Regions from separate parts of the Synechococcus sp. PCC 7335 genome, predicted to be linked through region 1. Evidence: predicted binding sites of a transcription regulator. Region 1 holds the regulator's gene; the other holds the start of a gene.
What was found. Region 1 encodes HrcA, which represses chaperone genes, less so after heat shock. Its sites were predicted from a motif close to TTAGCACTCNNNNNNNNNGAGTGCTAA; they were not measured.
Positions count from the first base shown of each region.

Region 2: a site for HrcA is predicted at 3,674-3,700, ahead of groES (co-chaperone GroES). Genes of this name have one in related genera too.

Region 1 covers NZ_DS989904.1:32,054-48,635, forward strand. The annotation lists gene katG (catalase/peroxidase HPI) at 1-1,319, shown strand, start outside; gene S7335_RS00150 (alpha/beta hydrolase) at 1,477-3,312, opposite strand; gene rbsK (ribokinase) at 3,644-4,603, opposite strand; gene S7335_RS00160 (hypothetical protein) at 4,604-4,864, opposite strand; gene dxr (1-deoxy-D-xylulose-5-phosphate reductoisomerase) at 5,024-6,193, shown strand; gene S7335_RS00170 (hypothetical protein) at 6,287-6,499, shown strand; gene S7335_RS25570 (phospholipid carrier-dependent glycosyltransferase) at 6,650-8,482, opposite strand; gene S7335_RS00180 (LysE family translocator) at 8,562-9,203, shown strand; gene S7335_RS00185 (DNA-3-methyladenine glycosylase) at 9,215-9,835, opposite strand; gene S7335_RS00190 (ABC transporter substrate-binding protein) at 9,836-11,281, opposite strand; gene S7335_RS00195 (serine/threonine-protein kinase) at 11,327-12,829, opposite strand; gene S7335_RS00200 (LysR family transcriptional regulator) at 12,856-13,959, opposite strand; gene hrcA (heat-inducible transcriptional repressor HrcA) at 14,304-15,398, shown strand; gene S7335_RS00210 (rhomboid family intramembrane serine protease) at 15,426-15,995, opposite strand; gene hemH (ferrochelatase) at 16,077-16,582, opposite strand, start outside.
Region 2 covers NZ_DS989904.1:1,386,135-1,402,716, forward strand. The annotation lists partial or broken gene S7335_RS06195 (Uma2 family endonuclease) at 1-49, opposite strand, end outside; gene S7335_RS06200 (M48 family metalloprotease) at 267-1,166, opposite strand; gene atpC (ATP synthase F1 subunit epsilon) at 1,389-1,805, opposite strand; gene atpD (F0F1 ATP synthase subunit beta) at 1,886-3,346, opposite strand; gene groES (co-chaperone GroES) at 3,842-4,156, shown strand; gene groL (chaperonin GroEL) at 4,237-5,862, shown strand; gene S7335_RS06225 (hypothetical protein) at 6,062-6,628, shown strand; gene S7335_RS06230 (DUF2358 domain-containing protein) at 6,633-7,046, shown strand; gene nadB (L-aspartate oxidase) at 7,120-8,775, opposite strand; gene psbU (photosystem II complex extrinsic protein PsbU) at 8,966-9,448, opposite strand; gene S7335_RS06245 (adenylate/guanylate cyclase domain-containing protein) at 9,587-10,606, opposite strand; gene S7335_RS06250 (DUF3120 domain-containing protein) at 10,792-11,640, opposite strand; gene S7335_RS06255 (undecaprenyl-diphosphate phosphatase) at 12,241-13,134, shown strand; gene S7335_RS06260 (TIGR03279 family radical SAM protein) at 13,213-14,640, shown strand; gene S7335_RS06265 (TolC family protein) at 14,700-16,582, shown strand, end outside.

The DNA.
Region 1 (16,582 bases):
AATATACAATGACAAACGGCATCGAGGGATCGTGGACGCCCAATCCGACCCAGTGGGACAACAGCTACCTAACGAATCTCTTCAAGTATGAGTGGGAGAAGACAGAGAGCCCATCGGGTGCGGTGCAGTGGAAGCCAAGCAATTCTGATGCGCCGAAGACGCCAGATGCTCACAAGCCGGGCGTTGAGCACAATCTGATGATGATGACCTCTGATATTGCACTCAGAGTCGATCCAGCCTACAACGAGATTTGTCAGCGCTATCTCAATGACTTCGATCACTTCAGCGATGCGTTCTCACGCGCTTGGTACAAGCTGACGCATCGAGATTTGGGACCGAAGACGCGCTATCTTGGCCCGGAAGTTGCAGAGGAAGATCTTCCTTGGCAAGATCCGATTCCTGCACTGGACCACGAAGTTGTGGATAAAGCTGACATCAGTGGGCTGAAAGACAAAATTCTGACAAGTGGTCTTTCGGTCTCAGCGCTTGTATCAGCTGCTTGGTCGTCGGCATCGAACTACCGCGATTCTGACAAGCGTGGTGGTGCAAACGGTGCTCGCGTTCGCTTAGATCCGCAGAAGGACTGGAAGATGAATCGTCCAGAAGAGCTGAGTCAAGTGCTGTCGACTCTTGAGAAAATTCAATCAGAATTTAACAGTGCTCAGTCAGGCAATAAGAAAGTCTCAATAGCAGATTTGATTGTCCTTGGCGGTTGTGCTGCGGTTGAGCAGGCGGCTAGAGAGGCTGGCATCGAGATCGATGTTCCCTTTACGCCAGGTCGGATGGATACGACTCAAGAGCTGACATCAGATATCGAAAGCTTTGAGTGGCTAAAGCCAGTCTCGGATGGTTTCCGTAACTACCATGACGAGGCTGTCGGTTATAAGGTGAAAGCGGAACGGATCTTTCTTGATCGCGCTCAGCTGCTGACGTTGAGCGCCCCTGAGTGGACGGTACTTGTGGGAGGACTGCGCGCGCTTGACCAGAATTGGGACCATTCAAAGCACGGGATCTTCACAGATCGGCCCGGTGTCTTGACTAACGACTTCTTCCGCGTCTTGACAAGCATGGACTATGAGTGGAAGCCAGTTGACAATCGCGAGATGATTTTTGATATTTGCGATCGCAAAACAGGTGAAACCAAGTTCACTGCTACCCGCTGCGACCTTATCTTCGGTTCTAATGCGGAGCTTCGTCAGGTTGCCGAAGTCTACGGCGCAGACGACGGCCATGGGCGCATGGTCAAAGACTTTGCCAAAGCTTGGAACAAGGTAATGATGCTTGATCGCTTCGATGTTCCAACTCAGCGACCTGATTAAAGGCAAAACGTAGTCCGAGCCAGCGACAGAGTGATGGTGCTTTTGCCATTCGCTCTATTGCTGGCGATCCGTATCTAAACCAGTATCTGAATAGCTTGCAACTTGCCAGTTCTCGACTAGCGCCTTGCTTCCCTGCCCTAGGGGTCTCAAATTTCACTTAATAGCCAATGCGATCGCCCGCTGTCACAATTCCTAAAACATCTCGGTTATACCGCTCAGCGGCTAGCAGCACCTGAATATTGCGTGATTCGCAAAGCTGTGAAAGCGTTTTCAACTCTTTTGTTGCAGCAGATTGATGTGAATGACCCTCTTCAACCTCAGCCGACAGAGACAGCAGTAGTCGCTGAAAGCCTAGACAAGCTAAACCATAGATTAGCTGCTTGCTAACAAAAGCTTCAGGCCTGCGCGCTTCATTCGAATCACCTGCACGAAAATATCCACCATGGGTATCGATTTTGCCTCTAGCCATCGCTGCTGTCAAAAACAAATAGTCGATAAAGCTAAGCGATCGCTTCTTCAAGCCACAGCTTAGCATTCCTACTTTCTCAGGTTTCCCCCCCTTTAATTCATCTGAAAACTCGTAATAGTCCGTACAGTCAAACACAGTAAATAGCTCTGCAATTGGCTTTTGTTCAGGTTCTAGAATTTCCCGTTGTCGGTGGCTCAAAGGTTTATGACTGAGCGTATATAGATACTCCAAAAAAGACGATACGGCGACCGTTCCCTTTGCGGTTTGATAAAGTACCTGCTTCGGTTCAAATCCACCATCGCCCCGCGCTTGCACATCGCTAAGCTGTTCACCCTCGGAGGCTTGAGCGTCGAAGTTGATGATGCCGTATCTAGGTGTGCTGATGGCTTTGGAATAAGGCGATCGCACCACAACATTACCTAGCCGATAGCCCCCTTCCCTAGTTCTCGCCGGAAAGCTTGCGTAGTTAGCGGCAGTAGAGGCAAGCTTAAGCGCCATATCACCTTCATTACTAAATAAATAGGTTTCCTCAAACCGCCGTAGTGATGAGCTCAAAAAGTTCGCTCGGCCCGAAATAATTGTTTCGGCAGGTATATCAGGTGAGACTAGCATCAGTCGCCCCAGCGAGAAAACGTTACCAATCTTCGAAGAAGGCGCCTTAGATTTGTTCGTAGATCCTAAGCTGCCAATCGATTTGTAATCAAAGACATCAGAGAGAATACGAACGGAGTGAGTGACCACAAACCCACCCATACTATGACCAATAAACGACAGCTTAATGCGATCGCCTGTAGACCAGTCTCGCGCTGGGTCTTCGGCTCGTACAGCCTTGTCAATCTGTCGAATTAGCTCTACTAGATCTGGCACACCAAAGTTACTCGCTCGATACGAATCTCGAAAGTATCCGACTAGCCTTAGTATGAAAAGCGTTAGAACTATCACAACTAAAAGGGTTGATAGAACAACAAGACCAATCATCGCAACTTCGACAGCTAAGGCGATAGGTTGCGCGATCTGATGACGTAGCGTACTGATGATGGCCAAGCTTAAAAGTACAATACCAATCACCGAAACCACCTTTAGAACGATGGGCAGTGAGCGAAGAGCATATCCAAGTTTGTTAGCTAGCGTGTCCGATCCACTGCCATTGATCTGTTCAGAAGGCCATCGATAGCCAATCAACACCAACCCATCTGAGCGGCGATCACAGTTTCTAGTAATGTGATCTCTAATATCCTGGTACCACCCCTTAGTCGCTGTACCTGACGAGCTAGCAGTCGCAAAGGTCCCTAGCCCAGTATTGTAGCCATGTACAATTACCAAGATCTCAGGTGCTTCCTGAGCGCTCAAAAAGGCTGCCATCCGGTTGATATGCTCTTGAGGATCATCGACTTTCGCAACCCCATCTTCTACATTGTTGGGGGCGGTGCTACCTACAAAATAAGCAGGGAAATCTGAAGATGCTGGCGGAATTTCTTCTATAGAAAGCAGGTGCCTTCCCTTAAACGATTGAGTCTGTGTCATAGAAAGTAATTAACCTCACGCATAGACAATAGATACGTTGGATATTTGGCAAAACCTCTTAGCGGCTCTATCTCTTCAATAGCCCCTTCTAGGAACAATACTTTCCTATGAAACTTATATAGAACCTATGTGTGATCTTCTATTCCAAAGGCAATAGTTGTAAAGGATTCAAGCTAATCCTTGAGCAAACGTTACTCTAACTATCCTTAGCTATCGTCTAGCCAGAGATAAAATTTTCCGTGAGAACCAATCTAGCAATCCTGATGCCTAGGGCCTAAATACCAACAACCAATACCTAAGAAAATAGATAAGACCCAAAGCAATGTAGAGATTAATTAACGCTCAAGAAAGCATTAACCTCAGCGGTTGTTGGCATTGCACCTTGAGCACCTGAGCGAGTAACTGCTAGCGCTGCAACAGCATTCGCATAGCGAATCGCTGACTTGAGGGAATCGCAATCTTGGAAAAAGGGAACACCGACGCCTAAATTAGTCTTTTTTGAGGAACAGATTGCTGCTGCCAATCCACCATTAAACGCATCTCCAGCAGCTACTGTATCTACTGCATCAACTACAAAAGCTGGAAATTCAAAAGTGCCCGCTGTGCAAACACAGACGCAGCCCAATTTCCCTAGCTTTATGATCACGGTCTCAACCCCTTGCTGGTGTAGGTTTGTCGCTGCTAAAGTGGCGCTTTTCATATCTAAAACTTCTATCCCTGTCAGCAGTTCAGCTTCAGTTTGGTTGGGTGTTAGTACAGAGATATGCTCACAAAAGTCTTTAGTCAGCTTCCCTTGAGCTGGAGCTGGATCAACAATGACGAGTAGTCCAGCTTCATGGGCTAGCGCTGCTGCCTTTTGCACAGTTTCCAACGGAATCTCAAACTGAAGCAACAATACTTTTGCCCGGTCCAAGTGAGTGACTAGCTGATCTAATTCCACATCGCCCACCTCACCGTTTGCGCCAGAAACAACAACAATCTGATTATTGTTAGGTGCAACCGTAATTAGCGCTGTTCCTGAAGGCTGGCTAGAGCTGATGTTGAGCGATCGCGTATCAATGTTTTCGGCTTGGAGCTGCGATCGCAAACTTTCACCAAATCCATCATCTCCCACCCGGCCCACCATAGCCACATTTGCACCTGAGCGCGCCGCTGCCACTGCTTGGTTTGCGCCTTTCCCACCAGGTACCGTGACAAAGCTAGAACCCGTCAGCGTCTCTCCTGGCTGCGGTAATCTTTCTACCCGCGCTACAAGGTCCATGTTTAGACTGCCTAGTACCAGAATTTCCATTCACTCGCTATCCGTCGTTTCTCTTTTCCCTAAATCTATCGGCGGCCGATCCGAGCTCCATCCCCACCAAACTGAGCCGCACTCGCACTGATAAAACTCTTGATACTTCCGCTTTCGCCCATCGACAAACACAGGTGCTCGTCGATTTATCCAAACGGCCTGGGCTTCTGTGCTGCTAGCTCCACAGCTCGGGCACCCGAACGGCCGAGCGTGTACGGCATCTTTTGTCCAGCTAGGCGGAATCGGGGCAAACGCATCCATGAGTTTAGAGCTCCGTAAGTTATGCTACCCATTACGGTAACGCCTACAGTATGCTGCGTCTATCCGGCCTGGACTTGGGTAGGCCAGATAGAGCAGAATCAAGCAAAGTGACCAGCAGTATGGTGAAATAAAGAAAACATTACAGATGGGATTCCTACAGTGAAAGCCATAACCCTGCTCGGTTCAACTGGTTCTATCGGCACACAAACGCTCGATATCTTGGCGCAATATCCCGATAAGTTTCGATTAGTAGGCATCGCTGCCGGTAGCAATGTCGCCTTATTAGCTAAGCAGGTGATGCAGTTTCAACCAGAAATCGTGGCTATCTGTGATGAAAGTAAACTGACTGAGCTTAGAGAGGCAATTGCATCGTTAGAGCCACAGCCAATCATCGTTTCAGGGGAAGCTGGCATTGTCGAAGTTGCTAGATATGGCGACGCTGAGGCTGTCGTCACAGGTATTGTTGGTTGCGCTGGACTACTACCTACAATCGCAGCTATCAAAGCGGGTAAAGACATCGCCCTAGCGAACAAAGAAACCCTGATCGCCGGAGGTCCGGTTGTGCTGCCCTTGGCCAAGCAGCATGGCGTCAAACTTCTACCTGCTGACTCCGAGCACTCCGCTATCTTTCAGTGCCTTCAAGGCGTTCCTGAAGGTGGCTTACGCACTATTGAACTGACGGCATCTGGTGGCGCTTTTCGCGATTGGCCTGTAGAAGAGTTACCTAACGTCACAATGGCCGACGCTATCAAGCATCCTAACTGGTCGATGGGTAAGAAAATCACCGTTGATTCAGCAACGCTAATGAACAAAGGGCTAGAGGTGATTGAGGCACACTATCTCTTTGACTTGGACTACGACGATATTGATATCGTCATTCATCCCCAGAGCATTATTCACTCGATGATTCATCTTCAAGATACATCTGTATTGGCTCAGCTGGGCTGGCCAGATATGCGTCTGCCACTGCTCTATGCTATCTCTTGGCCCGAACGCATTCCCACTGACTGGAAGCCGTTAAGTCTAGCAGAACTTAGCATGCTTAGTTTCCGCAAACCAGATCATCAAAAGTATCCCTGTATGGACCTTGCTTATGCCGCAGGTCGTGCTGGAGGAACCATGAGCGCAGTACTCAACGCCGCAAACGAGCAGGCAGTGGCCCTATTTTTAGAAGAGAAGATTCATTATTTAGAGATTGCTAAAGTGATTGAACAGGTGTGTGATCGCCACCAAAGCGATCTCAACAGCTCCCCTAATCTAGAAGACATCTTAGCTGTCGACCAATGGGCTCGTGCTGCTGTTACTGAGCTGACAGCCGTGAGTGCTTGATAATAGTTAGATAGAGTGTTCAGATCCGTAAATGGAACGGCGCACACTGAATTTACACTTGTAAAAACCGGCAAGATAGTTGAGGAGATCCGCGTGGAAATTGCATTGACCATAGGTGCGCTAGCGATCGCAGCCGTCGTTTTTTTCTGGCTGGTCGACTTCCTCAAAGACACGCTTAAAGCCACTCTGATTGTTGGCTTCTTCCTACTTGGGCTATGGCTAGCCTTTGGCATTGGCCCGAGCGAAGTTTGGGAAACCCTTAAAGGTTGGCTGCCGGACTTTCTATCTTCCAAAGGCAATCTTTAACTTGAAGACTAACCTCAATCTTCTTGTTGGCTTATGTCATTGGCCTATTTTACTGGCCTGCGAGTATCTAACCCCTTGCGACAGCCAAAGACAACGCGTGCGTGCGAGTACCTGTAGGCTAGTTTATTCAATAGGTTTGAAGGTGATGAACTAAGCATTACCGCAGATGTAATGGCTATAAGAAAACGATCCTTTGTTTCCTCGAAGAGGCTCGCCACAGCCTGCAGGCTCTAATGAGGGTGAAATTCCTAACATCCATAAATCAAACAGCTGTGACTCAGAACGAACCAACCCTCTAAGGGTTCCTTCAAGATCGTTGTTTGTAATCAAATCTCTCTTTAATAAAATAAAGCGTGGTTCGCTTTTCCACTGCGATCGCGCTTCCAAATCTTTTTCTAGCTGCTGTTGAATTTCCCACGCTACTGACACGATTTCAATACCATATACGCTCGGCTGATTACCTACGACCGTCTGAGCCCCTAAGATGACTGGATATATCGATTCTGCTTGGATAAAATCGACAAACCGATCGGCTTGATAGAATTTTAGATGCGTACGATCTAGAACAATTACTAGAGATCCCAAAAAGCTCACACCCAAAACAGTCATTACAAAAGCCCGACCACTGATGTATTGCCTAACCAGCGGTAATTTAATCTGAGCAAACATATGCTCGCCATCTCTAGTCCAAAAAGGAGCCAGCAACGCACCGACTAAAATCACAATACTAGGATAAAAAACAAAGCTGTATCGATGACCACGAGTAATATCGAATCCAGCACCATAACAAATTGCCAAAAAGACTATATTACTCATGATGAAGAATCCACCGATGGCTAGTAATCCTATGTGCCGTTCGGGTTGCTGCCATTGAAGCTTGAAAGATCGCACAAGCCATGGCACAAGCCACGGCACATAGCCAAACAACAACACGACACAAGAAACAACAATCGTCGTCACAGCCACCGGTCCATAGCCACTAGACACGGGTGCTAGAATCGCGTACAGCCAGCCTGCGACTGATTGGGCAACTGGGCTTAACCAAAAGCTAAGATCTCTAGAACCGGTGATATAAGTCGTCTGGGGACTGCCATAGAAATTTAACAGAATCGGTAGCCACAGCAAAATTCCAGCAGAGGTTCCTAGCGCCACAATATAGATCTGGATCCATCGCGATCGCAACCCAGCCCACCTATCTTGACTAAAGTCTCGAACAAGCAAGCACAATAACACCAACCCTTCGACAAAATGAGTAATGGCACAAAAGTAGTGCACCGCCACGCCGAATGAATTAATGACTATCCAACCTAAGACTACCGGCCAACCTATCGCTCGCCGGCCTTCTACCGCTCGAACAGCTAGTACGAAACAACCCAAAGACCCCATCACCGCTAGAATCGCTAGCGTATAGTGCCGGGCCTCTTGAGAGAGAAAGATAGAAAAGGGAGAAACCACCATCAGAGCAGCACATAGCAGGGCCGTTAGCCGATCGCGAAAGCTAATCCAACCAACCCAGTAGCTAACAGGGACAGCGATCGCACCGAAAAAAGCAGGCAAAGCCCTAGCTGCCCAGACAGAAGCATACCCATCCGCTTCGCCTATCAGCCAGTGAAAAAACACCATCCACCAGTGAGCCAAGACAAAGTAAGCAGGTGGATGATTGTTTTCTGCAAGCAGGTAAGTTACGGTGTCTGCTGCCGTTGCGCTAGGCGTGAGACGCAAGGGGCGAACAATCTGTTCTAATGTGATGATTTGATCGGTTGGAATGAGTCTAGAAGAATTGCCAAGGCTGAAGAGTATAGTCGAGATTTCGTCCATCCAGGCAGGTTTGGCGACTAGATAGGTCAGGCGGATCATTAAGGCGATCGCGAATAGTCCTAATAGCCACCGGCCCACATGCCGAACCTTGGTAGCAGATTGAGAGTACGTGGGAAATTCGTCTCCAGCAGAAAGGACTGCAGGTTGACTTATTTTCTCGCTCATGGAATTTGCGCTTTATCTCTATGCTCAGAAGGTAACCATAGCAGCCTAACAGTTTAGAAGAACTGGTAAACTCTCTTGTATGAGTTTTAGTCAGGCTGCTGCTTTATTTAGCGTTATGTTTGTGCTGTCCGCCACGCCAGGACCTAGTGATTTTGCGGTGGTTGCTCGGTCACTAACGGCTGGTTTTCGGCAAGGCATGATGATGACACTAGGCATTGTCGCAGGTGATTTCTTATTTATTGCTTTCGCTATCTACAGCCTCAGCGAAGTTGCCGAATCGATGAGTGGTTTGTTCTCCTCGGTTAGATACATTTGCGCCGCATATTTGGTTTGGCTAGGCGCTAACACACTTAAAGGTGCATTTAATCAAAGTGCATTTAAAGGCAGCTGCGTCAGAGCAACAAACCTATCAGCTTCAAAACGATCTTCTGGGTATGCCAGCTTTTTCAGTGGATTGTTGATCACACTAGGAGACCCGGGCGCAATTCTTTTCTATATGGGACTGTTTCCAGCTTTCGTCAATCTACAAACAATATCCATTCACCAGACATTGCTGATCATGGGGATGGCAGCGCTGATCATAGGCGGTGTGAAAACAACAGAGGCGTATCTAGCAGATAGGGCAAAGAAAGTCTTGGAAGATGTTCGAGTTCAAAGGACCTTGAATATGATGTCAGGCTGTGTTCTATTGGGTACTGGCCTAGTGCTTCTAGTTAAATGATCAAAGGATTGCTAGTCTGGGACAGCATCGACATAGCGCCACATATGCAGGGCTAGATATGACCGATAAGGTGCGAATCGGACCGCTGTGCGAATCGTTTTCCTACGTTTGCTAGTAAGCCTTTCTAACGTCTTCTTGGCGGTGACGTCGCCGTCAGGCCAGATATTCGCATCGGCAAAGTAGAAGATTCCCATCATATCAGCCGTCCACTGACCAACTCCCCAAAGCACAGTGAGACGTTTGGTCCGTTCGGTGTGGTTCAGCGCGCCGAGTTCTTTTGCATCTAACTGATTGGCTCGGGCCGCTTGGGCGATCGCCACCACCGTCCTCACCTTAGCGCCTGACAACCCGCAGCCTCTCAACACAGCTGGATCAACTCTTACTAGGTAGTCGACAAAATTCACGTCTGCTGGCACGCTGGCGACTAGCCGTGCCCAAATCGAAGCAGCTGCTTTGAGTGAAAGCTGCTGTCCCACGACCGTCCGACACAGTTGCTCTACAAACGGCCGATCTTGCTTTGCAACCAGCTCTAACAGGCCATTCTGTTGGATAGCGAAGCTGAGTTCAGGGCTCAGCGTAGAGGCAACCATCAAAAGCTGATGGTGAATATCCTTGATTTCCTCCAGGGGCATCTACTCTACGGGAACATAGTCAAATCCAGTCCCCGAACGACTGCCAGGCACTACCTCTACTAGCTGTGATGGCTGATTGCGATCGCCCGTCGGTAAAAATCTTACTGTCTCAGTTGCCCCAGACGCACTAAAATCAGGTTCCGCCAAGATAGTGGCAACGCCTTCTCTAGTCGCATCCTGGTCAATAGCCGCAACCAGCGTACTGACTGCGTCATAGGCCATCACCGTCCGCCAGTTGACATCACCTCCCCATAGTCGACGAGATTCACTGACAAACCGACTTTGCTCATAGCTGAGAATATGCCACGGCACAGCCACGACTAACCCCTCTGCATTGGCCCGGCCCACATCTAGGATCTTGAAGTTGTACATGTCATCACCACCAATCATCGGTAGCTCCTTTTGGTTGACCGAAATGATCTGTAGAGCAATGTCATTGGTATCCGCCGTCAGCGCCAGCATCACGACTTGAGCGCCTAGCCTCTTCGCCTCTTGAAGGGCTTGCCCCGCACTAAATCCTGGCTGGCTAATATCAAAATCAGCCACCACACTACCGCCGTTACTCAGCAGCTCTGTAGTAAATTCTGACTTCACAGAGCGGCTATAGGCACTGTTGCTATCGAAGAAAACAACGGCCTGCTGCTGATCGATTTCGTTGAGCATGTACCGGGCTAGCGTGGCAGCGGCTAGGCGATCGCTAGGAACCGTGCGAAAGATATAGTCACCCGCATTCGAAATACTCACCGCTGTACTCGTGGGTGAAACCATCGTCAGTTCGCCCGCCTCATACACCGCTGCCGCTGCCAAAGTCGCATCGCTCGTGTAATGACCTACCACACCTAAGACAGAATCGTCTGCGGCCAAACTTTCGGCCACTTCGACTGCAGTTTCTGGATCGCCCCTATCGTCAAGCAATAGCACCTTCAAAGGCGTTGTGCCGCCTGCTTGATTGATTTCCGTTTGAGCTTGGGCCACTCCGCGCATCATCTCTAGCGAAGCATTCAAGGCACTGCCCACCGGGACTACCACTGCAATAGTATGAGCAGCGGCGTTGCCAATCTGGGCGTTGTTGAGATAGATCAAAGATTCTGGATCGTTTGGCTCTGCTTGCAATGCTGCCGAAAACTCTGCCTGAGCGGTCTGAAAATCCTGCTCAGCAAGCGCGTCTAGCCCTCTTTGCTTAGCCGCAGACACTGCCCCGGGCAGCAGTGATCGCCCAGATGAGCCATCAGCACCAGTTACCAGTGAAGCATTGGAGGAATTAGTAGCGCCTGCCTGATCACCTGAAGAATCAGTAGTACCTGTCCCATCGCCGCGCTCTGAAGACACAACAGGACCGGCCCTATCAGTGAACTGATTCACCAGAAACCAGCCGCCCCCACCCAGTAGCGCAGCCGTAAACAGCAGCGCAGCAATTAGAGTAGGCAGCTCATTCTTTTGGGCCATAAGACTGTTTGGATCGACTCTATCTAAACAAAGATGTCTGATTTCTCACATGATACGGGAAAGCAAGCTAAATATTAGCCGAAAGACAATCGCAACGATCACCATAACCCCTCCGGCCATCATCGCGATGACCGCAATCGGCACCCAGCCGCCCCCACCTAAAATAGAATGTAGGGGGCTAAAGAAGGCGATAACCGCAAGGGTTACTCCAGCAATGATGACAAGGTCCATGCCCTCGATCGCTCGCCGCAACTGAAGAGCGACCAGTACAGCTAGCATTGCCAGCCAAGCGCCACCACCGACTAGTGTGGTTCCTAACGTGCTAAGACAGGCGACCGCTAGCAGTCCTCCTTCTACACCTGCAAACGCGGCGTTACCTAAGAACCGAGGCACAGATAGCAGCTGCACGGGAGCGCTAGCAGGTACTACAGGCGGTGAAGACTGCTTCGGATTTGCTGGTGAGCCAACTTTTGGATTGGCGAGTGGAGGGGTAGGCTTGGGCTGGGAAGGAGTGACAGAGACAGATTGAGCAGATTGAGCAGATGAACCCATGATGGCTCTGCCAGTGGCTCTCGCCTGGGGGCTTACTGTCGATTGTGCATTTTTCGTGAGTGCTTCTACGACCGCCGCGGCATTAGGGAAACGATCTCTCGGCTTAGGTTGCAGCATCTTTTCTAGCACCTGTGCCAACCCTGTAGAAATCTGAGTAGACGACTGCCAGTTCCATCGGTTCGACACCGGATCACGTAGCTGATTCGAGTCTCTATCGGTCAGTAGCACTACACACGTAGCCGCCAACGCATACAGATCGGATGTTTGGTCGACCTGGCCACTCATGATCTGTTCTGGCGGTGCATAGTCGGGTGAACAGATTGTGGTTGGGCCACGCCGACCTGCTGTCGGCGTGGTGACCTCCTTTACTGCGCCAAAATCTAGCAGCGATAGCTTACCGTCTTTACCCTGAATGATATTTGAAGGTTTGACATCTCGGTGGATCGCGCCATTGTCATGTACAAAGCCTAGTACATCTAGCATCGCTGCCAGTACTTTCTCAATATCAGGTTCAGAAAATCTACCTTGGCGATCAAGTAGCTTTTCTAGATCGTCTCCCTCAACGTACTCTTGAACTAGATAAAACAGCTCTTCAGACTGGTTGTTCAACGGGTTGGTGACCAGCAGAGGGAAATAAGCATACAGGTTCGGAATTCTCGGATGTTGCAATCCCAATCGCTCTAGCACAATCGCTTCTTGGTTGAACAACCGTTGGGCGGTCGCTAGCTGCGGTGGCGTTAGCGTAACCGGCGGCTGAAATAGCTTCACTACACAGCGCCGTTGCGTTGGCGAATCAAAATCCTTTGCTAGAAAAGCAGTACCAAATCCCCCCTTACCCAACAGACTTACTGGCAAATAGCGACCGCGCAAAATGAGCTCCATACGACAGGCGCTGCAGTACTTTTGAGCTAGGGGATGCGGTAAGTTGGGATTATCGAGGTCCGAAAAATGATTGATCGGCGATGAACACTTAGGACGAGTGCAGTGCAGTTGCATAAAGGAAGGTCACAAAAACTCGACCGCTAGCGACTGGCCTCAGCATCGACTGCGGCTTTGGCCTTATCAGGCACTGTAGCAGATGTTTCCTGAGTAGCCTGTGTGGATTTTTCCTCAGGAAACTCGTCTTCAGAAAATTTGTCTTCAGCGTTGGATTTGCCGTTGACTTTCCCATTAGATTTAACACTAGCCTTCTTGAACTCTAGCGCCCGGTTTGTAAACTGCGGCAAGATTTCTTTGGTAAAGGCCTCAGCTGCTTTTGAGCGATAGCGATTGGGATTAAAAATCACAGAGAGGGTCCGTTTGACTTCGACAGATTCAATCCGGGCTCGATGAATCACACCCATTTGCAATTCTTTTTCAATAGAGGAGGTAGAGGCAAACGCTACACCTAAGCCAGATTGAACAGCATTCTTGATAGCTTCAATCGAGTTTAGCTCCATCTCTACGCGCAGTCTGCGAGTTTCAATACCACCGCGGGCTAATACCTGATCGATCACTTTACGAATAGTGGACTGAGAATCTAGCGTGATGAACTTCAGTTTGTACAAGTCGCTACGGGCAATTGTCTCATTAGTCGCTAGCGGATGAAAAACTGGCATAATTAGCGCTAGCTCATCTTCTGCGTAAGAAGCGATCTCGAGGGAATCTTGCAGTTCTGGGGGGACTTCTCCACCAATGATAGCGAGATCTATTTGGCCGTTAGCAACGCTCCACGAGGTGCGGCGGGTGGAGTGCACATGGAGTTGAACAGCGACTTCAGGGTAGCGCTGACGAAATTGACCGATCATGCGAGGCAGTAGGTAGGTGCCGGTAGTTTGACTAGCACCGATGATTAGCGTTCCGCCTTGCAGGTTTTGTAGATCTTCAATCGCGCGGCAGGTTTCTTGACACAGGCTAAGAATGCGATCACCATATTCCAATAGCAGATGTCCTGCTTCCGTCAGTTGCGCTCTTCTTCCGCCTCTGTCAAACAGGGGGACATCTAGCTGCCGCTCTAGGTTTTGTACCTGTAGGCTAACAGCGGGCTGAGAGACATAGAGACTGTCAGCTGCCCGCTTAAAGCTACCCTCGGCGGCGATCGCCTTTAGGATACGAAGCTGGTCAAGAGTAAAGGGAAGATCAGACATGATGGCGTAACCTGACAACTCAGGAGTCCAGTGAAGGTGAAAACGCAGCGATAGCTAAAATTTAAAACATTACGGTAACTCTCTGAATTTACCAGGTATTGGGGTGTTTACCGCAGTTCTGCTGTATAGCTGAAGGTATCCTTACTCAAATTGGGGATCGCAATCGGTAAACCTCGCCTAAAATGCGCACAGCGAACGGTAAGAGGCTGAAATGATCCTTTATGCTTTAGAGGGACTGGTACTAAAGCGTTCCCATAGATGTTCTATAGGACGTTGCTGTAGATGATGTGTACGTAATAGACATGCGTGGGCATTTCTATTAAGAGTGATCACACCGTAGGTTTATGAAGCTTAACTCCAGGCAGCAAGATATTCTTCGCGCTACGGTGCGTCACTATGTCGACACAGCAGAACCCGTCGGTTCTAAGTCTTTAGCAGATGGATACGATCTCCAGGTAAGCTCAGCAACCATTCGGAATGTAATGAGCGCTTTAGAAGGCTCTGGTTTGCTCTATCAGCCGCATACCTCTGCAGGTCGTATTCCTTCTGACTCTGGCTACCGTAGGTATGTAGATGAGCTGATGATGCCGTCAAAGCCCCTGACGCGCCAGATGGAAACGACACTGAGTAATAAGCTCGATTGGGACGGTATCGCTATGGAAGCGCTGCTTAAAGAGTCGGCTCAGGTACTTTCAAGATTGAGTGGCTATATTGCGCTAGTAACCTTACCCCACGTAGAAGCCTCGACTATCAAGCATTTGAAGCTGGTGCGGGTTAGCGATCGCCAAATTCTATTGATTGTTCTAGATATCTATCACAACCATTCGATCTTACTGCCGATAGATAGCGAACTCGAAGATGAGCCTAAAGATATCGACGCCGAGCTACAGGTGCTTTCTAATTTTTTAACTGACCAGCTGAAAGGCCGCTCTTTACACGATGCAGAGCTAGACTGGTCAAACTTAGATCAGACTTTTCAAAGGTATGCAGAGGCGCTTCAAAGCGCAATTACCGACTTGTCTAGAAAATCACGTGTTCTGCCAAATACTCAGATTTTGATCAGTGGTCTAGCTGGCGCGCTAGATCAGCCGGAGTTTGCCGAACGTGAGCAAATTCGCAGCATCGTTCAACTTTTAGAAGATGGTCGCGATCAGCTTTGGCCTTTGATCGCTGCTCCTCTACCTTCGGAAATAAAATCAGGAAGTGCGCTGACCAATCAGCAAAGGATTAGGATTTGGATTGGCGCAGAGAATCCACTCGAGCCGATGCGTGCCTGTGCGCTAGTCGCCTCTCGGTATGGACATGCGCCGGGGCCCACAGGCAGCCTAGGCGTGTTAGGACCTACAAGGATGCTATATGAAAATGCAGTTGCAGCGGTAGAAGCGGCCGCCAACTATCTAACCGACGCGGTATCAGGCAATCAGGAAGTCTATATCTAAAAGTTGCCGTTCTAAAAGTCGGCCGTTCTAAAAGTCGTTAGAGGGCTGTTTGGGTCTTGATAATAGTCTGGCCGCTAGCACACCGCCTAGAAAGCCAAATAAGTGACCTTCCCACGAGACCCCTGGTTGAGTGGGTAGTACACCCCAGATGATACCGCCGTATAAAAATGCAACCAAGAGCGAGAAGGCGATCGCCACCGCGCTCCGCTCGAAATACCCACGCAGTAGCAGAAAGCCAAAGTAGCCAAAAATAACGCCGCTTGCCCCAATATGACTAGCGGGTGAACCAATCAGCCAAGTTCCAAAACCGCCGACTATCGCTGAAATAATACTTACCCAGATAAAGTCTTCAGTCTCTCGCAGCATGATCAGCCATCCCAAGCTCACCAGTGGCACTGTATTTGCAATCAAGTGCGCAAAATTACCATGCAAGAATGGAGCAAAGAAGATACCGAAAAGACCAGGGAGCGATCGCGGACGAATCCCAAAATTATTTAGCGCACCTCGAAACACCACCTGGTCGACAATCTCTATCGCCCATAACAAAACGACAATGCCAAACAAAATCTTGATCTGTAGCCGGAATTCCTTAGCCATAGGTACTGACAGAGAAAGCTAGGGTAGTCATCAGAAAACTAGAATGCTCATCGACATGCTAACAACGGCAGAGCAGTACAGCTACAGCAGCCCGATCAGGTGCAAAGGACCCTGTCCAGTGACAATCTCTGCCAGCAGCGCCAAAAATCCTAGCATCGCTAGCCGTCCATTCCATACTTCAGCGACTGGCGTCATTCCCCAAGCAGACTTATCTTGCGGATAGATTCGCACCTTCTTCTCCGGCTTTACCAGGTCGGAAAAATGCACAGGTTTGCCGCTTAGGGCCTCCTCAACCATATCCGCCATATCCACCACAAAGCGCGGATAGGTATCTAACGCCGGCACTCGGTGGAAACCCTCAATTCCTCGCTCTTCCGCAATCTCGCGATACTCGATGTCAATCTCTTGCAGCGTCTCAATATGCTCTGAAACAAAGCTAATGGGCACGACAACGAGATCTTTGATACCTTTATTCGCTAGCGCTTCAATCGCGTCTTCTGTATAAGGCTGCAACCATTCAATCGGACCGACTCGGCTCTGATATGCCAGCGTGTAGTCGTTAGGCCGACCCAACGCCTGCATAATTA
Region 2 (16,582 bases), 1.4 Mb from region 1:
GCTGATGATACTCCTCTAGACTGAATCGTTTGGCAGTAACTGGTGACATTGAACCCGAAAGGTGCAGAATAGTTGGATTATAGCGTTTGGTTATCGGGGTGATGTCTGGCTCTATCGCAAAATAAGCAGTACCGACTGATCAATCGGTAGGATATCTGCTCAGAGAGGGATAGCTACAGTAGGACTGCTTAGCCGGAAGCTGATTAGATACTGCGAGATTTGTGCAAGATTTGATGTGTTCTGCGGCTCTAACTCGCGTACCCTTGCTAAGCAGCGGGACTCATCGCCTTGGAGGTGTTCGCAGAGGGAGTTCCTTTTGCAATTGCTTTTAGCCGCTCGATTCTGTCCTCTGTCGGTGGATGAGTCAGGAAAAGCTTCATCAAGCCTTCTTTTGATAGCGGATTGACGATAAATAGGGGCGCAAAGGCTGGATTGCCGTGAATGGGAACTTTTTGACCTATTTCTTCTAGCTTTGTCAGGGCACGGACCAAGGCAAGAGGATTACCGGTAATTTCAGCGGCGCCTTCATCTGCGGCATATTCTCGGGTTCTAGAGATAGCCATGCGTAGTAGTCCAGCGCTGAAAGGGCCAATCACTAACAAAAATAAGATGGCTAGAGGATTGTTGCCTCGGCGTCCTATCCTAGCAATCGGAACGTATAGTGCGCCAATAGTTAAGATACGTCCGAGATAGGTTAATGAACCTGAAAGAGTACCCGCGACGGCCTGGGTGAGGGTGTCGCGATTGCGGACATGGGTGAGTTCGTGGGCAATCACAGCGTCTAGTTCGTCGGGTGGAAGCAGGTCGATAATGCCTTGGGTAAGCGCGATCGCAGCGTGCTCAGGATCGCGCCCAGTCGCGAACGCGTTTGGTGACTCCGATGGGAGAACATACAGTTTAGGATTTGGCAGCTCAGCGCGATCACATAGTTTTTCAATCCGTTCGTACAGCTCCGGTGCCTCTTCTCGTGCTATCGGCTGCGCCTTGAATGCAGATAGGGCTGCCTGATCAGAATAGTACCAAGAACCAAAGCTACTGAAAGCAGCAAACGCCAATCCATAATACAGACCCGTTTCATTGCCGACTAGCAGATAGCCTGCTAGCACGATTAAACCACTGAGCAACATCAGCAACAGCAGCGTTTTTAATTGATTGATTCGGACCATGGACTGACTTTTCTGACCTCTTGCGCTGGAGTTTATGGCGTTACTGCGCCTTGACTAGTTAAGCGCATAACCCCAAACGCACTTGTCCCCCGTAGGTGAGATCTCCCTTTTCACTCTAGCTACATCATCACTAGCACTAGCTAAGCGAACAGAAATCGCTGTAGAGTTAGCGCTAAGTTCTAAATCTACAGCGATTCACAAGGGATAGATTGTTCCAAATCTCTAGAGTTTACCACCTGCTGCTTGCAAGCGAGCGCGGGCTTTCTTCAGGGCTTGATTTGCTTTCAACGTGCCCTGACGATCTTCTACAGAAAGGCTGTTTGCCTTTTCTTGGGCTGCTGCATAAGCTTTCTCGGCTTCGGCTTGATCGATACTATCACCACGTTCTGCGCCGTTGACAAGGATAGTCACCTCATCCTCGTCGACTTCTGCAAAGCCGCCCATCAGCGCGATCGCAGTCCACTCTTTTGCCCCTTCCGCCGAACGCACTCGCAGCACACCCGTATCTAGCGCTGTTAGCAAAGGCGCGTGGCCGCCTAAAATGCCCAGCTGACCAGTTGTGCTTGGCAAAATCACTTCTTCAGCTTCGTCATCCCAGACCGTTTTATCAGGCGCAACCACACGCACGACTAAAGACATAGTTCTCTGTTGAATAATGTTGTTAAAGAAGGAAGCACCCCCACTTGAGAGGGGCATTGCTTCCTATTTGGATCAAGACGTTACTTAGCAGCGTCTTCTTTCATTTTCTCAGCGGCTTCGATCACCTCTTCAATGCCGCCCTTGAGGTAGAAAGCCTGCTCAGGAACGTCATCTAGCTCGCCGTCAAGAATCATGTTGAAACCCTTGATAGTATCTTCTAGCGTGACGTACTTACCAGACATACCCGTAAAGACTTCTGCAACAAAGAAAGGCTGAGAAAGGAATTTCTCTATCTTACGAGCGCGGGCTACTACCTGGCGGTCTTCTTCAGAAAGCTCATCAAGCCCCAGAATTGCAATGATGTCTTGCAGTTCCTTGTAGCGCTGTAGCGTGGACTGTACCGCCCGAGCTGTGCCGTAGTGCTCTTCGCCGACGATGTCTGGTTGAAGCATGGTGGAAGTAGAATCCAAGGGATCTACCGCCGGATAGATGCCTTTGGAGGCTAATGCCCGTGAAAGCGTGGTAGTCGCGTCTAGATGGGCAAAGGTCGTAGCCGGAGCAGGGTCGGTTAAGTCGTCCGCAGGCACGTATACCGCCTGAATAGAGGTGATAGAACCATCGGTTGTAGAGGCAATCCGCTCTTGCAAGTCACCCATGTCGGTTCCTAGCGTGGGCTGATAACCTACCGCAGAAGGCATTCGGCCTAGCAGTGCGGATACTTCAGAACCGGCCTGTACAAAGCGGAAGATGTTATCTACAAACAGCAATACATCTTGCTTGTTCACATCACGGAAGTACTCAGCCATTGTCAGCGCAGAGAGGGCTACGCGCATGCGAGCACCAGGCGGCTCATTCATTTGACCGTACACTAGAGCCACTTTCGATTGGCTAAGATCGTCGGCATTAATTACGCCAGACTCGATGAATTCGTTGTAGAGATCGTTCCCTTCACGAGTGCGCTCGCCAACGCCACCAAATACTGAAACACCGCTATGCTCTTTGGCAATGTTGTTGATTAGCTCTTGAATCAAAACAGTTTTGCCGACGCCAGCGCCGCCGAATAGCCCAACTTTTCCGCCGCGTCGATAAGGAGCCAGTAGGTCTACAACCTTGATACCAGTCTCAAATACAGCTGGCTTTGTCTCAAGGTCGACAAGCTCAGGCGCAGGTCTATGAATAGGTAGAGACGATTCGGCATCGACAGGACCTTTCTCGTCTACAGGTTCACCTAAAACATTGAAAATTCGTCCTAGCGTTGCTTTCCCAACCGGGACGTTGATAGGACTACCTAAATCCTCAGCTTCCATGCCGCGTACGAGTCCATCGGTAGAACTCATCGAGACCGCACGAACCTGAGAGTCACCCAGTAGCTGCTGCACTTCACAAGTAACCGTAACTTCCTGCCCAGCAGGATTTGTGCCCGTGACTTTAATCGCGTTATAAATCTTTGGAAGTTCGCCATTGGGGAACTTAACGTCTAAAACTGGGCCAATAATCTGAGTGATGTAGCCAGTGTTTGTTTTCTCTGCGGTGGAGACCATTCTGTGCGCCTGTCCTACGTTTTAGCTGATACCGCGCCTAGTTACGATCTAACCAAAGTAACTCCAAATGTAACTTCTTAATAAGATCAACTCGCGCCATACTCAAGATTATCACTAGATGTCAGGCTTTAAAAAATATGAAGTGTGAATGATGAATGACGAATTTACGCAGAGTGTAAGTTCTACTCAGCCATAGGAGCGGACTTATAGAAGCGCTTGCTCTTGTGCCTAGAACTTCGCTATTGGTCTTTATCTTATTGGTCGTTCTCTTAGTTCGGTAACCCGCACCGTCTGTCCCGTTGCATTCATCTCCTCTATTTCGATAGATTAGCACTCGACAGCAGAGAGTGCTAACTCTTGCTTTTAACTTTTGATAGGGCCCTAGCGAAGATCGCAACTGATTACTTTGCTGGGCTTTAATCGTGCCGGCATTAGCATGATTTGCTGAGCCGGGACAAGCACAACATTATTTTGATTCACAGCGGAGAAGTCACAATGGCAGCTATCTCTTTAGGTAAAGCAACACTCAAGCCCTTGGGCGATCGCGTATTCGTCAAAGTCAGCGAGTCGGCAGAGCAGACTGCTGGCGGTATCATTTTGCCTGATGCGGCTAAGGAAAAGCCTCAGGTTGGCGAAATTACAGCCGTTGGCCCTGGCAAAGTAGACGAGAGCGGTAGCCGCCAGTCCATGGATGTGAGCGTAGGTGATAAGGTGCTCTATTCCAAATACGCGGGTACCGAAATCAAGATGGAAGGCGGTGAGTACATTTTGCTTTCTGAAAAAGACATTTTAGCTACTGTTACTTATTAGTTATTTGCCTAGCTAGTTGGTTTCCCCACAGCTACTGGTTCATCTTGTTTTTTCACTAACACTCTTCCCTATCTATAACTATGGCAAAACGCATCATCTATAACGAAAATGCCCGACGCGCTCTAGAGCGTGGGATGGACATTTTGTCTGAAGCGGTGGCAGTCACCCTCGGTCCTAAAGGCCGTAACGTCGTACTTGAAAAGAAATTTGGCTCTCCTCAAATTGTCAACGACGGTGTGACTATCGCCAAAGAAATTGAGCTTGAAGATAACGTCGAAAACACTGGCGTCTCGTTGATTCGTCAGGCAGCGTCTAAGACTAACGACTCTGCGGGTGACGGCACGACAACTGCGACTGTACTAGCTCACGCGATTGTTAAAGAAGGCTTGCGCAACGTAGCGGCAGGTGCAAACGCGATCGCCCTCAAGCGCGGCGTTGATAAAGCGACGGCTTATCTCGTCGATAAGATTGCTGAGCAGGCACAGCCAGTGGGTGATTCGAATGCGATCGCCCAGGTGGGTTCTATCTCTGCGGGTAACGATGAAGAAGTCGGTCAAATGATCGCCAACGCTATGGAGAAAGTAGGCCGCGAAGGCGTTATCTCCTTAGAAGAAGGCAAATCGATGTTCACCGAACTCGAGATTACCGAAGGGATGCGCTTTGACAAAGGCTATATCTCGCCTTACTTCGTGACTGACCCCGAACGGATGGAAGCGGCTTTTGATGAGCCCTATATCTTGATCACTGACAAGAAGATTGCCCTTGTACAAGATCTTGTGCCTGTGCTTGAGCAAGTTGCTCGTGGCGGCCGTCCTTTGCTGATCATCTCCGAGGATATCGAGAAAGAAGCGCTAGCTACTTTAGTGGTCAACCGTTTGCGTGGTGTGTTGAATGTAGCTGCGGTCAAAGCACCCGGTTTTGGCGATCGCCGCAAAGCCATGCTTGAAGATATTGCTATTCTCACAGGCGGTACCCTGATTACCGAGGACGCTGGGCTTAAAATTGACACGACCACTCTCGAGCAGCTTGGCTCGGCTCGCCGCGTCACTATCACCAAAGACAGCACAACTTTGGTCGCTGAAGGCAACGAGGCTGCTGTGAAGAGTCGCTGCGATCAGATTCGCCGCCAGATTGACGAGTCTGAATCTAGCTATGACACTGAGAAGCTACAAGAGCGCTTGGCTAAGCTCTCTGGTGGTGTCGCCGTGATCAAAGTCGGGGCTGCAACCGAGACCGAGATGAAAGACCGCAAGCTTCGCCTTGAAGATGCGATCAATGCAACCAAAGCTGCTGTTGAAGAAGGTATCGTTCCTGGCGGCGGCACGACGCTAGCGCACCTTTCTCCTGGTCTAGAGTCCTGGGCGACTTCTAACTTAGAGGGTGAAGAGCTAGTTGGTGCAATGATTGTGACTCGTGCGTTGACTTCACCGCTGAAGCGAATCGCTGAGAACGCCGGTCAAAACGGTGCAGTGATTGCTGAGCGGGTCAAAGAGAAAGACGCCAATGTTGGCTACAACGCGGCGACCAATGAGTTCGTCAGCATGCTAGAAGCTGGTATTGTCGATCCTGCAAAAGTTACCCGTTCTGCTTTGCAAAACGCGGCTTCTATCGCAGCGATGGTGCTAACTACAGAGTGCATTGTCGTTGACAAGCCTGAAGACGATAAAGCTCCATCAGGTGGTGGTATGGGTGATTTTGATTACTAAGTCGAAATCGGTCGAGCCAGTAGAAAAGTAAAGGAATTTAGCTAGACTAATCTCCTTTTACCAATTCTAGAACCAGGCGGTCTATCTTTTGATGGGCCGCCTTTTGTGATGACGATGCTAGGTTTTAAACAGGCAGAGCTTCTTTTCAAGAACCTTCTGTACGACTTTCCTAAATGATGAAGCTCTTCCCATTTGTGATATGACGCCTGATGACCTGACTGATGCACTGACCGCTAGATTTGGCAAGGCCGCTCAGTATGCGCCCCCGGATGCTTGGCAAGTAGAAACGGAGGAGATGCGGCTGATTGCGATCGCAAATCCGCCGCTTCTAAAGCTCATGACACCAATCATGCCAATTGCGGAGGCTCAGTCATTCATCACTCAAATGCTAGAGGCTAACTTCGATCAGACTCGAGAGGCCCGCTACGCTTTTCATCAGAACGTCGTTTGGGGCGTTTCTCAATTTGATTTTGAGTCCTTGACTCCGCCGTTGCTAGCACGAGCTATTGATCAACTAACCAAAATGAAATCGCAAGGCGCAGAGATTTTTTTCTCTCGTTTAATGGAAGCCCAAATTACTCAGATTATTACTGCCGCTAAACTTCAAGGCCAGTCTCTAGAAGACACAATCAGGACCTTAGACCGCTTCTACTCAGAAGGGGTGATGGGTGAGATGGGCGAGCAAGATTATCAGAATAAGGCAATGACGGCTTGGCGAGCACAGCTAGAGAGGCTTTGGCCTACTGTCGATGTTGATCGGGCGTAGCACTATGAAGATCGTGAAGCAACTAACGAAGCAACAGATCATTGAACAGCTAAAGCAAGACTACGAGAGGTTCCCAAAAGACCAGTCCTATGGTCTCTACGCTGAAGATGTAAAGTTTAAAGACCCAATGAACAAGTTTGAAGGAGTTGAGCTGTTTCGCCGAATGATTGGCTTTATCGACTGGTTCTTTGGGGATGTGCAAATGGATCTGCACAGTATCGAAGCGTCTGCGCCCTCTCTAATTGAGCTGCGGTGGACGCTTAATATGAATCCCCCCGTTCCCTGGTCTTCGAGACTCCATATCCCTGGACGCACGGAGTTATGGCTAAGCGAGCAGAATCTTATTGAGTCGCATGTGGACTATTGGAGTTGCTCACGGTTAGATGTGTTAAAGCAGGTGTTCAAAACAGAAGCTTAATGAGTATAGGGCATCTCGCAACTGTGGTTGTGAGTCGGTACGAGAGTTAAGCCATCGAGTTAGGCTCTTCGCGCTAGCTATAGCTTTTGCCAAGCCTCTGCAGTCTTATCTGATCGCCTTCTATCACTGTATGACCTAACCACTGTTCATCTTGAGCAGGATGATCGCGGCGATAATGACCGCCTCGACTTTCTGTGCGGAAGTTAGCGCTTCTAAGAATGAGCGCTGCGATCGCTAGCAAGTTTCTTACCTCTCCCCAAAGCCTAACTTTTCCGGCACTAACTGAGGGTAGTCTCACAGTTTCTCCAGGCTCGAAGTTCAAATCTTTGCTGATAGAAAGCTGGTCAAATTGCTGCTGCCATTGAGTAATCTGTGCGATCGCCTCTTCCATCAAGGCTTGCTCTCGGCTAATCCCTGAATGGCTCCAAATTAGCTGAGGAATCTCTTCGCGCCATCGAATCAACTGCTTTTGCGAGCTATCATCGACCACAACCATCTTAGCCTTTGCTCTCTCAGCGTTAGTAGCGATAGGAATCGCCGCTTTGTCAGCTAACCGGATACTCCTAAGCTGCGCTCCATACACTAAACACTCCAACAGAGAATTGCTCGCTAGCCTGTTTGCTCCATGAACACCCGTACTAGCGTTCTCTCCCACCGCGTACAAATTCGCGATGGTTGTTTCACTACTAAGTCCAGCAACAATTCCCCCCATCCAGTAGTGTGCTGCTGGAGAGACGGGAATCGGTTGATTGAATAAGTCAACCCCCCACTGTTTGCAAACGCGAATAATATTAGGAAAGCGATACTGAATTCGTTCTGGCTCGATAGGGCTAAGGTCTAAGTAGACAACTTCCGTACCCCTATTTTTCTGCAAGTGAGAGAAGATTGCTCGACTGACTACATCACGTGGGGCCAGCTCCCCATCTGGATGATAGTCAAAAGCAAATCGATATCCTTCGCTATCTAGTAGATGTGCGCCTTCACCTCTGACTGCTTCACTGATCAAAAAGTGCGGCGCTTCTGCTTTTGTAAGTGCAGTTGGATGAAACTGAAAGAATTCTAGATCTCTAACACTTGCCCCTGCTCGCCAAGCCATGGCCACCCCATCTCCTGTACTAGCTTCAGGATTAGTCGTTTGTGAAAAAACCTGGCCACCGCCGCCTGTTGCCAGCACAACCGCCTGCGCTGGTAGCCAGCGGATATCCGATGCTCCTTCTCTGTTGATTTGGGAAAGACAAACTCCTTTGCAGACACCTGCTTCTATCCACAGATCTAATGCGAAAGATTGATCAAAGACTTGTATATTCTTTTGACTTAGTACTCGCTGGGCCAGCGTTAGGACGATTGCGTGTCCGGTCGTATCTGCTGCGTGCAAAACTCGTTTGCGAGAATGCGCAGCTTCTAGCGTCATCGCTAGTTGCTGTCCGCTACGGTCGAAAGCCACACCTAGATCAACCAAAGAATTTATACATTGCCGAGCTTCCTCGACGAGTAGCTCTACCGCCTCAGGCTCACAGAGCCCAGCGCCTGCTCTTAGCGTGTCATCGATGTGTAAGGTAGTTGAATCATCAGGTGCGATCGCGGCCGCAATTCCACCTTGGGCCCAGTCACTTGCTGATAGCGCCAGTGTGTCTTTAGTCAGCAGGCCTACCTTAAGATGCGTTGGCAGACACAGCGCTGAATAAAGCCCAGCAGCACCACCGCCTACAACCAATACATCGAAGCCCATTGTCTTGGAAGAAATTGCCAACAAAAAACGCTCTCATAAGTGGCAGCTGAGTGGCAGCTCGAGCTGTCTTACTCTATCAGTCACAATACTTCAAAAGGCAAAGCCTTCAGCCGAAGTTGGCTAAAGGCTTCAAAGGGATGGTTCAGTGGTAAGAGATAGCTCTGACTATAGTTAGTCCATCACCTAGGCGTTACTTATAGACACCGTTGTTGAATCGATCTGCACCCTCTACCAGAGCAGGAACCGGATCAGAGATTGTAAAGATGTCCATATTCTTCTGAAGACGATCTTTCTCAACTTCTCTCAGACCAGGAATATCCAAGATGTCCTCTATAGAATCATAAGGTGCGTTAGAAACCACCTTGCCTGCAATGGTTGGATATAAACCGCGGTGCTTGCGAAAAGCAGCAATATTAGTGTTGTTCACGTCAATTTTACTGCCGTATGCGGTAGCTAGTTTGTCGTCTACAGTGTTACGCAAGTCCTTTCCACCGGCGTTGGCTAGTAGCGTGATGCCGTTAATTTGGCCGTTGGCAAAAAAGGCTGTATTGCTGTTGGAAGGCGATGCCATAGCTGACAGCGAAGATCCAGAGAGCATGAAGCCCTGGACAATCATCAGTGTGATACCGAAGACAAGCCATCTACCCAATGCTTTTCTGATTGCTAGTTTCATCCGCTCAAAACCTCGTTTTAAATATACTCTCAGCAGCTTTACTATGAGGATATCATTTTTGCGCGGATCTCTAGAGAGACACTGTCTTCTAATAGCCATCTAATGCCCTATATAGCCAGTCCCTTATGAACTAGTGCTCTATATGGCCACTGATTCTTCGTAGCTGGGCTCATGGCTAGCAATGAAGCTTTCTAGATCGCAAAAGGCGCAACCGTAAGTGACTACCCTCTGCTCATATCCCTTTAGCTCGGTGGCATAACGTTTAAAGGTTTCTTCGTTAACGCCTATTTGCGCTAGTGCTTGATAGGTCGTCTCACCCACCGATAGATCTAGGCCCAAGTGCTTAGTCGAACTCTCAAATCGAAAAGCCGCATTCACCGTATCGCCTAGGGGGGTGTAGTCGGGGCGATCGCGGCTACCTGCATTCCCGACCATGGCATAGCCAGTGTTGAGTCCAGCTCCAATGCGCAGAGGCAAGGGCAAGGAAAATTCTTTATGGAGCTGCATTGTCATCTGATTAAGTTCGCTGATGGCTTTGGCAATTTGCAATATGGACTCCGGTGTCACCTCTTGGGTGCCATGAATCCAGACCGCCATCACCGCATCGCCAATATACTTATCAACCCAGCTATCATGCTTGCCAAGGATTTCTCCGGCGTAACGAAACCAAGTGCCAATTACTGCAGATAAGACTTTCTCGTCAAGCCGACGGGCCATAACGGTGTAGTCGCGAATGTCGATGACTAGTACCGAAATTAACTTGCGAATGTGAAGAGTAGCGGTGGCACTATGGTCCTGAACTTGTTTGTCATCGCAATCTAGATCCGGTTTGGCGATCGGACAGTAGAAATTGAGTTCAGTTTGTCCGAAGGTGATTGCATCGCCATCGCGCAAGGTAACTGGCACACTTACGCGGCGACCATTGAGAAAGGTCCCGTTACGACTCCCTAAGTCGATGAGATAAAACTCACCCGTTTCCATGTATTGCAGCATGGCATGGTTACGCGAGATCCAGCGATCGCACAGCACAAAGTGATTGTCCTCACTACGACCCACTGTCCAGCACTGATTGCCAGCTAATAGCATCGGCCGCTGCTTGCAGTCTTTTTTCAGGACTAAGTAGGGCCCAATCTCGGTGGTAGGCTTAGAAGTTGCCACAGCTACCAATAAATAACTTTTCTTTGAAGACACACGAGCTGATAGGAAAATCTATCCAACCCCGGTCACTCGAGCCCCAGTCACTTAAGACCTAGTCACTTAAGACCTAGTCACTTGAGCCATGGTTGTTCGGGGTTTGACTACCTAGGCTTTGGTCACTTAAGCAAGTCACTTAGGCATATCACTTAGGCAAAAATAGCAGCCACAAAAAATAGGCTATCTACCAAGATAGTACTTAGCACCGCACCACTGAAAGCCCACCACTTAGTGCTATTCGATCTTAACGGTATAGTCCCTAGCATGACTAATAGAGACAACAGCACAATCGCGCTGCCTACCCCCTGGTAGGTTCCCATCCGCATCAGGGCGCTGTGTAGAATCCTGCCTGCTTGGTCAGGTGGATTTACCATGAGCGCTCGCCAGTAAGGAATTAGACCTACGCAATAGAAGTATAGGTCTGTGATCGCTGTACCCAGGAGCGAACCCAAGTAAAAATAGTTGCCGATTTTTGCTTTTCCGTAGCGCAACAGAATCAGCACCATCGGCAGACCTAAAGCCTCTATGGGCAGATGGACATATGGGTCCCACCGAAACCAGCCCCAATAGACCGCTCCGGCTAACCAGGTCCAACTAAACCCAATCATCAAGTCTCCCCAAAGCTGGGTATTGTCTTTTTGTAGTAGCTTCCAGCCTATGAATAGCCAGATAGCACTCATCAGTAAGCTGACTTGCGGAACTAAGCGAACTAGGGGGGCTTGAACAAAAACCGGAACGGCGACTAAAAAGGCGGCAGCCGTAAAAGCCTGAACGCGAGTGCGACTAAAAAGGCTAGCAATTCTATACCGTAGCTGGCTGCCCGCTCGACTAGCCGTAGGCAGACTAGCTGTAGGTAGTGGTCTGCGTAGCGACACAACAGAATCATCGTCACTCTTGCTCAGCCGGTTGCTTAATGAGCTGTTGACGCTACTTTTATTAGAAATCTGCAAAGTCTCAATATCCTTGACTTGTGGCGTGATTGTTTGGAGAACTTGCAAGGCTTTTCTGAGATTGATTAACCATTCTTAACATAGCACGATTTATCCTAGGCTGTGGCTATGCTGCTGTGCTCCAAAATTAGGGTTGTCTTAAGTCAAAGGTTCTATAGCAGTCTGTAGTCGGCGTTTAGTATTCTTGGTGGCTACTCTCAATGACTACAATCTTCGCCAAATGAAGCTAATTGCTACACGTATGTATTTTATCTCTGTAGAGCTTAGCGGTGAAGCAGTGAAGTTGCCCGTTAACTTAATGCACTCTTTACAGAGTTCTTTCAAAATCCTCCGATTGGGGGAACGCTTAGTAGTTATAGAATATCGCCGTGACTACTAGCCGTGACTACGTGACTACTAGTAGGAGGACGTACTTGAAACGATGGCTTGGGTCATTTGGTTTTGGCATTAGCTTTGGCATTAGCTGTAGGAGCTTTCGATTGCCCTAATGAACGTCTTATCAAGGGGTCCAAGCTAGCGTATGTGCGAGATTCAAGCTAGCGTATCTCAGCGCCCTATCTAGACAGGTATCGCGAGATAAGTCTTGATTAAGCGCTGAAAGTTCGAGCGTCAAAAGTAGACAAAATAGATTGCAGGTTGAAATCATACATGCTGATACCAGGAATGCTGCTCTGGATGATGACGGCCTCGGGAGCCACTGACCAATCAATGACGCTGATTCGAGCTGTTGTGATTGGGATTGTCCAAGGGCTAACAGAATTTTTGCCGATTAGCAGTACAGCTCATGTAAAAGTCGTGCCGGTTGTGCTCGGCTGGGGCGATCCGGGGGTATCGTTTACGGCAGTGATTCAGCTGGGCAGCGTTGCCGCGATTCTTTGGTACTTTTGGAACGATCTGTCTATGGTGACAGTGAATTTTCTCAAGGCGCTGTTGGCAAAGCGCTTTGGCTCGCTTGAGTTTCGATTGGGTTTAGGTATTCTGCTAGGAACGTTGCCAATCGTGGTAGTGGGCCTGTATCTAAAGCTGTTTGTCCCTGGCTACGAGGATTCAATCGTGCGTTCGACATCAGCGATCGCCATCACCTCAATTGTAATGGCGATCTTGCTGGCGATCGCAGAACTACTGGGTAAGCGCAGGCGTGATTTTGGCAAGCTAGGGCTCTTTGATGGTTTGCTTGTGGGCATTGCTCAAGCCTTTGCGCTGGTTCCTGGGGCCTCTCGCTCTGGTTCTACGCTGACGGCTGGGCTGTTCATTGGTCTCAAGCGGGAAACGGCGGCTAGATTTTCTTTCTTATTAGGAATGCCAGCAATACTACTATCAGGGCTAGTGTCTATCACAGATGTTGTCGGCGCTGATAGTGCCGTTGCCTTAGTGCCTTTATTAGGGGGCTTAGCAGCGGCGGTAGTATCGTCTTATCTAGCGATCGCCTGGCTAATTGATTTTTTAAAAAAGCACAGTACTTGGGTCTTCGTCTGGTACCGTCTTGCGTTTGGTGCGGTGATTTTGATTGCGATCGCGCTTGGAAGATTGGAGAATATATAGCTCAAGGCTGTATACACTGACACCATATGGAAATGGAACTGGCACCATTGATAAAACGATATTTGTTCGCTACCGCCTATGAAAACCACCACTCTTTCCCCTGCTAAAGTCACCAGCGTGGTCTCAGGCTCGATTGCTGAAGAGATTGGATTTGAAGCGGGCGATCGGCTGGTCTCTGTGAACGGGCAGCGCCCTAGAGACTTGATCGACTACCGATTTTTGTGCGCTGATGAAGTTTTAAACTTGGAAGTGATAGACGCAAAAGGCGTCTCGCATCAGATCGAAATCGAAAAGGATTTTGATGAGGAGCTTGGTTTAGAGTTTGAGACAGCGCTATTTGATGGACTCATTCAGTGTGTCAATCGCTGTCCGTTTTGCTTTATCGATCAGCAGCCACCTGGAAAAAGAGAGACGCTGTATCTAAAAGACGATGACTACCGACTGAGCTTTCTATATGGCAGCTATCTGACACTGACTAACATTCCACCTGCCGAGTGGGATCGGATTGCTCAGCTGCGCCTGTCTCCTCTCTATGTTTCGGTGCATGCGACTGAACCGGAAGTGCGATCGCGTTTGCTCAAAAATGACAGAGCCGCTCAGATTCTAGATCACATCCGCTGGTTCCAATCGCACCGGCTGCAGATTCATGCCCAGGTCGTTGTTTGCCCTGGGATTAACGACGGTCCCCATCTAGAAAGAACCCTAAAAGATCTCGCCGCTTTTCATACAGGCGATGTCCCTACGGTCATTTCTGCTGCTGTTGTTCCGGTCGGGCTTACCCGCTTTCGCCCAGACCAAGATGAACTAGTTCCAGTGACGACTGCCAAAGCGCAGGAAGTGATCGATCAAGTTACGGCTATCCAGGCCGATTTCCAAGCCAAGCTAGGGACTACTTTTGCTTGGCTAGCCGATGAGTGGTTTCTGATGGGACGGCGATCGCTGCCTCCTGAACATCACTATGAGTCTTATCCGCAAATTGGTAATGGAGTAGGTTCTATTCGATTGTTTCTTAAAGAGTTTGATCAGCTTGCTCAAAAGTTACCGGCAAAGGTCACTCCGCCGCGTAAGGTTACCTGGGTGGTTGGTAACGCTGTTGAGCATGCCTTTGCGCCGTTGGTTGATCGCTTAAATCAGGTCGATGGTCTGAGTGTGGATATGGTGGCTATCAACAGTGACTATTGGGGGCAAGAAATCACCGTAACAGGGCTACTGACTGGCCAGGATGTCGCTAGGCACTTGAGTCGAAGAGCCCTAGGCGATTATGTTCTGCTGCCTACCGTGATGCTCAAACAAGGCGATAGCCAGCGCCCAGAAGACACTTACTTTCTCGACGATATGTCCCTACTGAGCTTAGAAAATGAACTAAACTGTTCAGTATTATCCGTTGCAAGTCTATCAGAACTCATAGATGCCTGCTGTGGATCTACTCCTAGCTATATGCCTTTGAGTAGGGTGGCTATGTCGGCTAAGCTTAACCAGGTCATCGATCCCCACTTATTGAATTAGTTAGTTTTATGCGCTATCTCCAATCAGCTGCATTCTTCTTGTTAGCAGCCAGTAGTTCGATGTCTTTTCTACCTAAAGCTGCTATTGCTGCCTCGGAAGAAACGCCTACGAATAATGATTCGCGGCTAGAAGATCAGCCTCAAGATGCCACAGTAGGTAATTCGCTCGGGCTCGCTCCGCGCGCACTGTCTGAGTCCTCTGCGAGCGAGAACGTTACACTCACTGCTCAGCCTACTGCTGGCACAGTCCAGAGTGATATAGTACCGAGTAGCATAGTACCGAGCATAGAGCCTGCTGCCCCAAAATTTTCCAAGCTCCGCGATCGCCTGCTCGGAGACTCCGCTCAGCCGCTGCCTATAGAAGTACGCAATCGACGACAGGCCATAGAATCAGAGCTTTCTACTCAGACTCGCTGGGCTCAATCTGCTGAAAGTAGTGATCTAGAAATCAAGTCATTAGCCAAGCTAGACACTAGGCTAGAAGCTGGCGCGAGCTTTTCAGAAGCGGTTGCTCAGGCGAACACTACCTCTGAGATCGAAGCTGATGAAGATGGTAATGGTCTGCCTACTTTGGAGTCACCCATTCCAAGGCCCCCCCTGATCATTGAGTCCATCCCAGCGCCCCCTCCCACAACCCCAGATTCTGAGACGGAGACACCCTCAGAGATACTAGATTCGGAGACTCTAGACTCAGAACTCGGTGCGCCCTCAGAGGCATCAGGCCGTGAAATCGACGTAGTCCCTGACAGCTTAACTGCCGATCCTAATCCACTAACTTTTCCAACTACAACAGAAGAAGTCTCAATCGAAGAAACGCAAGTTATCACCTTAGAACAGGCTGTAGAGCTGGCCTATCGTAATAACCAGTCGCTTCAGGCAGCTTTACTGAGCCTAGAGCAGGCCACTGCTGCAGTTAGAGAAGCAAGAGCCGCTCTTTTGCCTGGTATAGACGTCACTGCCAATGCCATCACTCAAGAAAGTACTCGTGCAGATTTTTTGGAAGAACCAAGCGGCATAGATACGCTAGTCAGCGGCTCAACTGAAATTAATTACGATGTCTTTACTGGCGGCGCGCGCCGTGCCAGCATCCGAGCCGCAGAACTCCAAGAGGAAATTAGTACGCTGGCTGTAGAAGTTCAACAGGAGGATATCCGGCTGACTACTGCCAATGCCTATTACGATCTGCAAGATGCGGGTGAACAAATTCGGATCAACCAGTCTTTCCTAGAAGAAGCCGCCCGTAACCTTCGCGATTCTAGACTTAGACAGGAAGTGGGCGTAGGTACTCGGTTTGATACCTTGCGCGCCGAAGTTCAGTTTGCCAATGCGCGCCAAGCGGTGATTCAAGCTCAAAGTCAAGAGCGGATCAATCGCCGGGCGATCGCTCAGGTGCTCAACTTGCCCCCAACTGCTACTATTGCCACGACCCCAGTAGCCGTCGCAGAAAACTGGCCCTTAGACTTAGAAGAAAGTATTGTACTAGCCTTTCAAAACCGCGCCGAACTAGAGCAGCAGCTATACCAAGCCGATCTTAGCGACGAGCAGCGAAAAATTGCGCTAGCGGCAATTAGACCTTCTGTTCAGCTATTCGCAAACTACAGCGCACAGACGTTTATTAATGATAACGATGGCGTCACAGATGCCTATTCTTTTGGTGCTCGCTTTGTCTGGAATCCCTTCGACGGTGGGGCAGCGCGTGCTAGTGCTAGACAGCAGGAAATTGCTAGTCAAATTGCTGAAGAACAGTTCAGCTCGAACCTAGACGAAGTTCGATTTGACGTAGAGCAAGCTTTCTTTAATTTGCAGGCTAACCAAGAGAACATTGCTACTTCAGAAGTCGCTGTTGTGCAAGCAGAAGAAGCCTTGGCACTAGCTAACTTGCGACTACAAGCGGGTGTAGGCACTCAGCTAGACGTCCTAAGTGCTCAGAGCGAGCTGACAGA